Regions from separate parts of the Streptomyces sp. NPDC026659 genome, predicted to be linked through region 3. Evidence: riboswitches for the same ligand, from Rfam matches in the RefSeq annotation. Region 3 holds a riboswitch; each other region holds the start of a gene.
What was found. Region 3 has a riboswitch for thiamine pyrophosphate ahead of thiO (glycine oxidase ThiO). Riboswitches for the same ligand answer to the same signal wherever they lie in the genome.
Positions count from the first base shown of each region.

Region 1: another riboswitch for thiamine pyrophosphate. It lies ahead of thiC (phosphomethylpyrimidine synthase ThiC); the one in region 3 lies ahead of thiO (glycine oxidase ThiO).
Region 2: another riboswitch for thiamine pyrophosphate. It lies ahead of AB0E91_RS26260 (thiamine ABC transporter substrate-binding protein); the one in region 3 lies ahead of thiO (glycine oxidase ThiO).

Region 1 is NZ_JBEZXY010000003.1:194,981-198,235, forward strand. It holds gene AB0E91_RS09775 (hypothetical protein) at 1-110, shown strand, start outside; gene thiC (phosphomethylpyrimidine synthase ThiC) at 141-1,937, opposite strand; TPP riboswitch at 1,930-2,102, opposite strand; gene AB0E91_RS09785 (YibE/F family protein) at 2,174-3,255, shown strand, end outside.
Region 2 is NZ_JBEZXY010000011.1:198,036-201,290, reverse strand. It holds gene AB0E91_RS26265 (iron ABC transporter permease) at 1-916, opposite strand, end outside; gene AB0E91_RS26260 (thiamine ABC transporter substrate-binding protein) at 973-2,064, opposite strand; TPP riboswitch at 2,147-2,254, opposite strand; gene rlmN (23S rRNA (adenine(2503)-C(2))-methyltransferase RlmN) at 2,313-3,255, opposite strand, start outside.
Region 3 is NZ_JBEZXY010000007.1:128,730-131,984, reverse strand. It holds gene thiS (sulfur carrier protein ThiS) at 1-112, opposite strand, end outside; gene thiO (glycine oxidase ThiO) at 109-1,332, opposite strand; TPP riboswitch at 1,342-1,453, opposite strand; gene AB0E91_RS19005 (hypothetical protein) at 1,545-1,949, shown strand; gene AB0E91_RS19000 (FAD-dependent oxidoreductase) at 1,959-3,191, shown strand.

The DNA.
Region 1 (3,255 bases), on a different contig from region 3:
GCCCCGGCTTCAGCAGCCCGCACGACGGACCGGTCTCCGACCGGCCGCGCTTCTCCAGCCCGGACTACACGAGCCCCGACTTCGGCGGACCCGAGCATCAGCCGGAGTAGACGCCGGCCGTCCCCGGCGTCACCCGGCTGTCACTCGGCGATGGGCAGATAGACCCGGTTGCCCGTGGCCGCGAACTCCTCGGCCTTGCGCGCCATGCCCTCCTCGATCTCGGCCTTGCTGCCGCCGTGTTCGCGCCGGATGTCCTGCGAGATCTTCATGCTGCAGAACTTCGGCCCGCACATGGAGCAGAAGTGAGCCGTCTTGGCGGGCTCGGCGGGCAGCGTCTCGTCGTGGAACTCCCGTGCCGTGTCCGGGTCCAGGGCGAGGTTGAACTGGTCCTCCCACCGGAACTCGAAGCGGGCGTCGGACAGCGCGTCGTCCCACTCCTGCGCGCCGGGATGCCCCTTGGCGAGGTCCGCCGCGTGGGCGGCGATCTTGTAGGTGATGACGCCGGTCTTCACGTCGTCCCGGTTGGGCAGGCCCAGGTGCTCCTTGGGCGTGACGTAGCAGAGCATCGCCGTCCCCCACCAGGCGATCATCGCCGCGCCGATACCGGAGGTGATGTGGTCGTACGCCGGGGCGATGTCGGTGGTCAGCGGGCCGAGCGTATAGAACGGGGCTTCATCGCAGATCTCCTGCTGAAGGTCGATGTTCTCTTTGATCTTGTGCATCGGGACGTGACCGGGGCCCTCGATCATCGTCTGTACGTGGAAACGCCTGGCGATGCGGTTGAGTTCCCCGAGCGTGCGCAATTCCGCGAACTGCGCCTCGTCGTTGGCGTCCGCGATGGAACCGGGCCGCAGACCGTCGCCCAGCGAGTAGGTGACGTCGTAGGCGGCGAGGATCTCGCAGAGCTCCTCGAAGTTCTCGTACAGGAACGACTCCTTGTGGTGCGCCAGGCACCAGGCCGCCATGATCGAGCCGCCGCGCGAGACGATGCCGGTCTTGCGGTTCGCCGTCAGCGGGACGTACGGCAGCCGCACGCCCGCGTGGACCGTCATGTAGTCCACACCCTGCTCGGCCTGCTCGATCACGGTGTCCTTGTAGATCTCCCAGGTCAGTTCCTCGGCCCTGCCGTCCACCTTCTCCAGGGCCTGGTAGAGCGGCACCGTGCCGATCGGCACGGGGGAGTTGCGCAGCACCCACTCGCGCGTGGTGTGGATGTTGCGGCCGGTGGAGAGATCCATGACCGTGTCGGCGCCCCAGCGGGTCGCCCAGGTCATCTTCTCCACCTCCTCCTCGATGGAGGACGTGACGGCGGAGTTGCCGATGTTGGCGTTGACCTTCACCAGGAACCGCTTGCCGATGATCATCGGCTCGATCTCGGGGTGGTTGACGTTGGCCGGCAGCACCGCGCGACCGGCGGCGATCTCCTCGCGGACCACCTCCGGAGAAACGTTCTCGCGGAGGGCCACGAACTCCATCTCGGGCGTGATCTCGCCCCGCACCGCGTACGCGAGCTGGGTGACCGCGCCACCGTCACGGCTCCGGCGCGGCAGCCGCGGGCGTCCGGGGAAGACCGCGTCCAGGTTCCGCAGCCCGCCGCGCGGCGAGGTGTGCTTGATTCCGTCGTCCTCGGGCCGGACGGGACGACCGGCGTACTCCTCGGTGTCGCCCCGGGCGACGATCCAGTTCTCCCGCAGCGGGGTCAGACCCCGTCGGACATCGGTGGGGACGGCGGGGTCGGTGTACGGACCCGACGTGTCGTAGAGCGTGACCGACCGCCCGTTGGTCAGGTGCACCTGACGGACCGGCACATGCACATCGGGGCGCGAGCCCGCGATGTACGCCTTGTGCCAGCCGTTGGACTTCCCGGCCTCCGCGTCCGGCGACCCGTTCGTCGCGTTCTGCGTGGAGGCAGGCGTGCGTGCGTCCTTGTTGGTCATGAGACCTACTCCCTACGCCGGCATTACCCGGTAACAGGTTCGGCGGTCGACGCAGCGATTTCCGTCCGCAGATGGTCCGGTGGAACCACGTTCCACGTGAAACATCGCGAAGACGGAGGTCAGCGCCCTCTCAGCCCGGTGCTCCGAGCTCCCGCGTGTGCAAAGGTGCCTCCACGCTAGCGCCCCTTGTGACGTGAAGGACAGTGGGCCTCGGTCGTTCTTGCAATGATCGGACGGTGACCACGACACATCAGCCTCCCTACCCACCGCCCGGGCCGCCCCATCGGCACGGCCCCGGACAGGGCGACGGCCCCGGCCGAGGGGGCGGACAGGGCTCCGGCGGTGGCCCCGGAGACGCGCACGGGCACCACTCCGGCTCCGGCGACGGCCAGGAACCGGACCACGGTCACGGCCATCACGGTCACGGCCACTCGCACAGCCATGGCCCCGCGGCCCCGGTGTCCCGGCATCTGCGCAAGGTCATCGCGGCGATCCTCATCCCGTTCACGGCCGCCGTCGTGGTCGGACTCGTGGTGCTCTGGCCCGGCGGCGCCCCGCCGCACGAGCGCTCCGGGGTCGGCTTCGACCGCCAGACCCAGCAGGCCACGGTCACCCGGGTCCTGTCGGTGAGCTGCAAGTCCGTGAACGCCTCGGGCGGTTCGTCCCTCGGCGACAACGCCTCCTCCGGAGCGGGCTCGGCGGCCCAGGAGGGGAAGCGGGACTGCAAGAAGGCGACGGTCCGGGTCGACACCGGGAAGGACCGGGGCCGCACCTTCACCGAGATCGTCCAGCCCGACCAGACACGGCAGTTGCACCAGGGCGAGCAGGTCGTGGTCGCCTACGAGCCCTCGGCACCCAAGGATCTGCAGTACGCGGTCACCGACGTGAACCGGCAGTTCCCCATGGCGCTGCTCGCCGGGATCTTCGCGGTCGCCGTCGTGGTGGTGGGCCGGCTGCGCGGCGTCATGGCGCTGGTCGCGCTGGCCGTCAGCTTCCTGGTGCTGACCATGTTCATCCTCCCCGCGATACTCCAGGGGTCGAATCCCCTGCTGGTGGCCGTGGTCGGATCGAGCGCGATCATGCTGATCGCGCTCTACATGTGCCATGGGCTGTCCGCCCGGACATCGGTCGCGGTGCTCGGCACGCTCGTCTCGCTGATGCTGATCGGCTTCCTCGGCTCGCAGTTCATCGGCTGGGCCGCGCTCACCGGCAACACGGACGACAGCACGGGGCTGATCCACGGGCTCTACCCCTCGATCGACATGAGCGGCCTTCTGCTGGCCGGCGTCATCATCGGTTCGCTCGGTGTGCTGGACGA
Region 2 (3,255 bases), on a different contig from region 3:
AGCCGGGCGCGTCCAGGGAGCGGCGGACGAGCACGGCGAGCGGCAGGACCAGGAGCAGGGCGACGGTGGCGAGGACCCCGGCGAGCAGCGCCCGCTGTCCGGCGCCGCGCGGGCGGCGGGTGGTGACCGAGGCGTCCACCAGACGCAGGGTGCTCTCGCGCCGCCGTACGGTCCAGGCGTGCACGGCGAGGATGGCGCCGACCGCCGCGAACTGGAGCAGGGTGAGAACGGCGGCGGTGGTGAGGTCGAAGACCTCGGAGGTCTGCCGGTAGATCTCCACCTCCAGGGTGGAGAAGGTGGGCCCGCCGAGGATCTGCACCACGCCGAAGGAGGTGAAGGTGAACAGGAAGACCATCAGCGCGGCGGCGGCCACGGCGGGCGCGAGCGCGGGCAGGGTGACCTGCCGCCAGGCGCGCAGCGGGGACGCGCCGAGCATCCGGGCCGCCTCCTCCTGGCGCGGATCGAGCTGGGCCCACAGGCCGCCGACGGTCCGGACGACCACGGCGTAGTTGAAGAAGACGTGCGCGAGCAGGATCGCCCAGACCGTGGTGTCCAGGCGTACGCCCCACAGCTCGTCGAGCAGTCCCCCGTGGCCGACGAGGGCCAGGAAGGCGGTGCCGACGACCACGGTCGGGAGCACGAACGGCACGGTGATGACGGCCCGCAGCACCTGTTTGCCGGGGAAGTCGAGCCGGGCGAAGACGTAGGCGGCGGGCAGCGCGATGAGCAGGGTGAGCGCGGTGGAGGCGAGCGCCTGCCAGGTGGTGAACCACAGCACATGGCGGATGTCGGGGCGGACGAGCACGTCCGCGATCCGGCCGAGGTGCCAGGTGCCGTCCGCCCTCAGGCCGCGCAGCACGATCGCGGCGACGGGCCACGCGAAGAACACCGCGAAGAACGCGGCCGGCACGGCCATGAGACCGAGCCGGGCCGCGTTCGCGCGGGTGCGCCGCGTGGCTGCCCGCCGCACGGCTACTTCAGTACGAGCGACGTCCACGAGCTGACCCACTGGTCGCGGTTGGCGGCGATCCGGCCGGGCGCCATGGTCTCCGGGTCCTTGGCGGCGGGGCCGTACTCGGTGAACTCGGCGGGGACCTTGGTGCCCTTGACCACCGGGTACACGAACATGTTCAGCGGCATGTCCTGCTGGAACTCCTTCGACAGCAGGAAGTCGAGGAACGCCTTGCCGCCCTTGGGGTTCTTCGCGTGGCCGAGCAGTCCGGCGAACTCGGTCTGGCGGAAGCAGGTGCCCTCGGAGACGCCGGTCGGGGCGGTCGTGGGCCGCTTCGTGGCGTAGATGACCTCGGCGGGCGGCGAGGAGGCGTAGGAGACGACGAGCGGACGGTCGCCGCCCGCCTTCTTCCCCTCGGAGGAGCCGGAGAACTCCTGGTAGTAGGCCTGCTCCCAGCCGTCCACGACCTTCACGCCGTTGGCCTTGAGCTTCTTCCAGTAGCCCTCCCAGCCCTTGTCGCCGTACCGGGCGGCGCTGCCGAGCAGGAAGCCGAGGCCGGGCGAGGAGGTGGAGGCGTTCTCGGTGACCAGGAGGTTCTTGTACTTCGGGTCGGCGAGGTCCGCGAAGGTCTGCGGGGGCGTGAGCTTGTGCTGGGTGAAGTACGCCTTGTCGTAGTTCACGCAGATGTCGCCGTAGTCGACGGGCGTGACGCGGTGCTTGGCGCCGTCCAGCTGGAAGGCGGCGTCGACCTGGTCGAGGCCCTTCGCGGTGTACGGCTGGAAGAGGCCGTTGTCGAGGGCGCGGGAGAGCAGGGTGTTGTCGACGCCGAACAGGACGTCGCCCTGGGGGTGGTCCTTGGTGAGGATCGCCTTGTTGACGGCCTGACCGGCGTCGCCGTCCTTGAGGACGCGGACCTTGTAGCCGGACTGCTTCTCGAAGTCCTGGATGACGCTCTTGGACGCGGCCCACGAGTCGTGGCTGACCAGGGTCACGGTCTTGGTGTCGGCGGCGTGCCCGGTGCCGGTGCCGGTGCCGGCGTGCGTGGAGCCGCACGCGGACAGCGTGACCAGGCCGAGGCCGACCGCCGCGGCCACGAGGGTCTTGGTGTGCACTGGATGTTCCTCCTGGTTCTGGCCAGGAAGAGACGCGGCCCTGCCCGGTCTCCGCGGACGGAGCCCGGGCAGGGCACAACAGCTTGAGTGGTGACCGAACTTCCTACCCAGAATGACCTGGGCGAGGTTCAGAGGGTCTGCGGCCCGATTGCCGCACTCTCAGCGCTGTGGCGCTCCCCTGTCGGAATATGCAGATGTATGACGCGTATGAAGTTATACCCGTATTACGTTATGTGGACCGGCCCAGGTTACCGCTCGGTGGCGGCGAGCTGACCACACGCCCCGTCGATCTCCTGGCCCCGGGTGTCCCGCACGGTCACCGGCACACCGTGCGCGGCGATGGCCTCCACGAACGCCTTCTCGTCCTCGGGACGGGAGGCGGTCCACTTGGAGCCGGGGGTGGGGTTCAGCGGGATCAGGTTGACGTGCACGGGCCTGCCCTTGAGCAGCCGGCCGAGCCGGTCACCACGCCACGCCTGGTCGTTGATGTCCCGGATCAGCGCGTACTCGATGGACAGCCGGCGGCCCGACTTCTCCGTGTACTCGAACCCGGCGTCCAGCACCTCGCGCACCTTCCACCGCGTGTTCACGGGGACGAGGGTGTCGCGCAGCTCGTCGTCGGGGGCGTGCAGGGAGATCGCGAGCCGGCACTTGAGGCCCTCGTCCGAGAAGCGGTGGATGGCGGGGACGAGGCCGACCGTCGACACGGTGATGCCGCGCTGAGACAGCCCGAGCCCATCAGGGGCGGGGTCGGTGAGCGCCCGGATGGCCTGGACAACCCGCTTGTAGTTGGCGAGCGGCTCACCCATGCCCATGAAGACGATGTTGGAGAGCCGAGCGGGCCCACCGGGCACTTCCCCGTCCCTGAGCGCCCGCATCCCGTCCACGATCTGGTGCACGATCTCGGCGGTGGACAGATTCCGGTCGAGCCCCGCCTGCCCCGTCGCGCAGAACGGACAGTTCATCCCGCACCCCGCCTGCGAGCTGATGCACATGGTCACCCGGTCCGGGTACCGCATCAGCACCGACTCCACGAGCGTGCCGTCGAACAGCCGCCACAGGGTCTTACGGGTGGTCCCCTGGTCCGTGGCCAGATGCCTGACCACCGACATCAGCTCCGGAAACAGCGCCTCCTGGAGCTTGGCCCGGGAACCGGCCGGTATGTCCGTCCACTCCTCGGGGTCGTGCGCG
Region 3 (3,255 bases):
CGTTGAGGGCGGCGGCCACTCCGGAGGGGGCCGGGGTCAGGGTCCGCACCAGGACGTCGAGCGCGGTGCCGGGGGCCACCTCGCGGGGCTCCCCGTTGACGGAGATGTTCATGCGGAGTGCTCCAGGGTGGTGGGTACGGCCTCTGCGGACGCGGCGGAGGTGAACCGGGCCGGGGTGAACGGGCGCGCGGCCTCCGGCGGCTCGGCCCCGGTCAGCAGGTCCGCCATGACGTCACCGGTGACGGGCGTGAGCAGCACGCCGTTGCGGTGGTGGCCGGTGGCGAGGAGCAGCCCCTCCAGGCCGGAGGGGCCGAGCAGCGGGGCGTTGTCGGGGGAGCCGGGGCGCAGTCCGGCGCCGGTCTCGGTGAGCGGCAGCTCGGTGATCCCGGGCACCAGCTCATGGGCGTCGCGCAGCAGCTCGTACACGCCGCCCGCCGTGACCGTGGTGTCCCAGCCCTGCTCCTCGGTGGTGGCGCCGACGACCAGCTCGCCGTTCTCGCGGGGCACCAGATACACATGGCCGCCGCGCACCACGGCCCGCACGGTGCGGCTCAGGAACGGCGCGTACCGGGGCGGCACGGTCAGCCGCAGCACCTGGCCCTTGACCGGACGCACCGGCGGCAGCACCTCCTCGGGGACCCCGGTGAGCCGTCCGCTCGTGCTGCCGCCCGCGAGGACCACCCGGGGGGCGCGCAGTACGGCGCCGTCCTCGCCGGTGACCCCGACGGCGCGCCCACCGGCCGTGTCGAGCCGCGCGGCCCAGGTCCGGTGGAACAGCACCCCGGCCCGCTCGCAGGCCAGCACGAGGGCCGTGGCGAGCCGTCTCGGGTCGATCTGGTGGTCCCCGTCCACGCGGAGCCCGCCGCGCACGCCCGGCGCCAGCATCGGCTCCAGACGGCGGCACTCGCGCCCGGTCAGCCACTCCGACTCCAGGCCCGAGCGGAGCTGGAGGGCATGCAGTTCGCGCAGGTGGGCGCGGTCGTCGGCGTCCAGCGCGACCGCGAGGGTGCCGCAGCGGCGGTAGCCGAGGCCGAGCCCGGTCGCCTCCGTCAGCTCGGCGGCGAAGTCCGGGTAGCGGCGGGCCGACTCCAGGTTGAGGGCGAGCAGCGCCTCCTCGCCGTAGTGCAGCTCCGTGACGGCGGCGAGCATCCCCGCCGCGACCCGCGCGGCCCCGCCGCCGGGCTCGGGGTCCACCACCGTGACGGCGAGCCCGCGCTGCGCGGCCCGCCACGCCGTGACCAGGCCGATGATCCCGCCGCCGACCACGAGCACGTCGCTCGCGCCCGCCCCGCCGGGGTTCCCGCGGCCGTGTGCACCGGGTTTTCCGGACATACGTGCGTGCATGGGCGTCCAGCCCCTCCCTTCGCCGGCATGACCCGGATCAGGTTCGTACGGTCGGAGGCCGCCAGCCTCCCTCTCAGCCCGGTGCGTCCGGGCTCCCGCGAGTGCTTCTACCGTGGCCACCCTAGCCCTCGGCGCACGCCGGGGGGAAAGCGCGTCACCGGCACGCGTCTCGCCGAAAACCCGACAAAGGAGCCCCGCTCATGGCCCGTTCCCTCGACGGACTCGTCCTCGCCCCCGTCGCGGACCAGTCGCCAGGACAGGTCGGCACCCGTACCCGGTTCACGTACCACGAGCGGGACGGCGGGATCTGGGCCGAGTACGCGGGCGGCGACGTGGTGCGCGGCCATCTGGTCGGCACTCGCGACGGTGACCGGCTCGACTTCCGGTACGTGCAGCTCCGGCGGGACGGCACCACCGCCTCCGGGCACTGTGTGTCCCGCGTCGTGGAGCTGGCGGACGGGCGCGTGCGCCTGGAGGAGACCTGGGAGTGGGAGTCGCGGCCGGGCTCGGGGACGAGCGTCGTCGAGGAGGTCGCGGACCGGGCCCGGGACTCTCCGGGGCTTCCCCCGGCTGACGGGTCGTCAGGTGTCGGGGTCGCCGTCTAAGGTGGCCGGGTGAGCGAGCAGACAGCACGGGAGAGCGCGGCGGACGGGCGGCGCGTGGTCGTCGTCGGGGCGGGCATGGCCGGGGTGCAGACCGCGGTCGCCCTGCGCGAGCAGGGCTTCGCCGGGACCATCACCCTGATCGGCGCCGAGCCGCACAAACCGTACGACCGGCCGCCGCTGTCCAAGGGCCTGCTCCTCGGCAAGGCCGAGGACTCCGCCTTCGACGTGGACTTCGCCTCGCTCGGCATCGACCTCAGGCTCGGCGTCGAGGCGCTCGGCGTACGCCCCGCCGACCACGAGCTGGACACCGTCGCGGGCCCCGTCCCGTACGACGCGCTGGTCCTCGCCACCGGCGCCGAACCGGTCCGGCTGCCCGGCACGGACGACGCGCCCGACGTGCATCTGCTGCGCACCCTCGACGACGCCGAACGGCTGCGCCCGGTCCTCGCCGCGCGGCACGACGTCGTGGTGGTGGGCGCGGGCTGGATCGGCGCCGAGTTCGCCACCGCCGCCCGCGAGGCGGGCTGCGCGGTCACCGTCGTGGAGGCCGCCGACCGCCCGCTCGCCGAGGCGCTGCCCGAGGAGGCCGCCGCCCCGATGGCCGACTGGTACGCGTCGGCGGGCGTCGAGCTGCGCACCGGCGCGCGCGTGGAGCGCGTCGAGCCCGGCGCGGTGGTGCTCTCCGACGGCTCGCGGCTGCCCGCCGGGGCCGTCGTGGTCGGCATCGGCGCCCGTCCCGCCACCGCGTGGCTGGCCGGTTCGGACATCGACCTGGGCACGTACGGCGAGGTCCTGGCCGACGACCGGCTGCGCACCTCGGCCGAGGACGTGTACGCGGTCGGCGACTGCGTCTCGTTCCCCTCGGCCCGCTACGGCGAGCGGCTGCTCGTCCACCACTGGGACAACGCCCTCCAGGGCCCCCGCACGGTCGCCGCCGACATCCTCGAGGCCGGGACGGCGCCCTACGACCCGGTGCCGTACTTCTGGTCGGAGCAGTTCGGCCGGTTCGTGCAGTACGCGGGCCACCACGCGGCCGCCGACCGCACGGTCTGGCGCGGTGAGCCGGGGGACGCGGCCTGGACGCTGTGCTGGCTGCGCGAGGACCGGCTGATCGCCCTGCTGGCCGTCGGCCGGCCGCGCGATCTCGCCCAGGGGCGACGGCTGATCGAGTCGGGGCGCACGCTCGACGCGGGCGTCCTGGCGGACCCGGCGCGGCCGCTGAAGGAGGCGGTGGCGGGGTAGTCCCGGCCCGCTGAAGCCGACGCCGGCGGGGGTGGTCCCGGCCCGGGGAGGGGCGGTCGGGGTG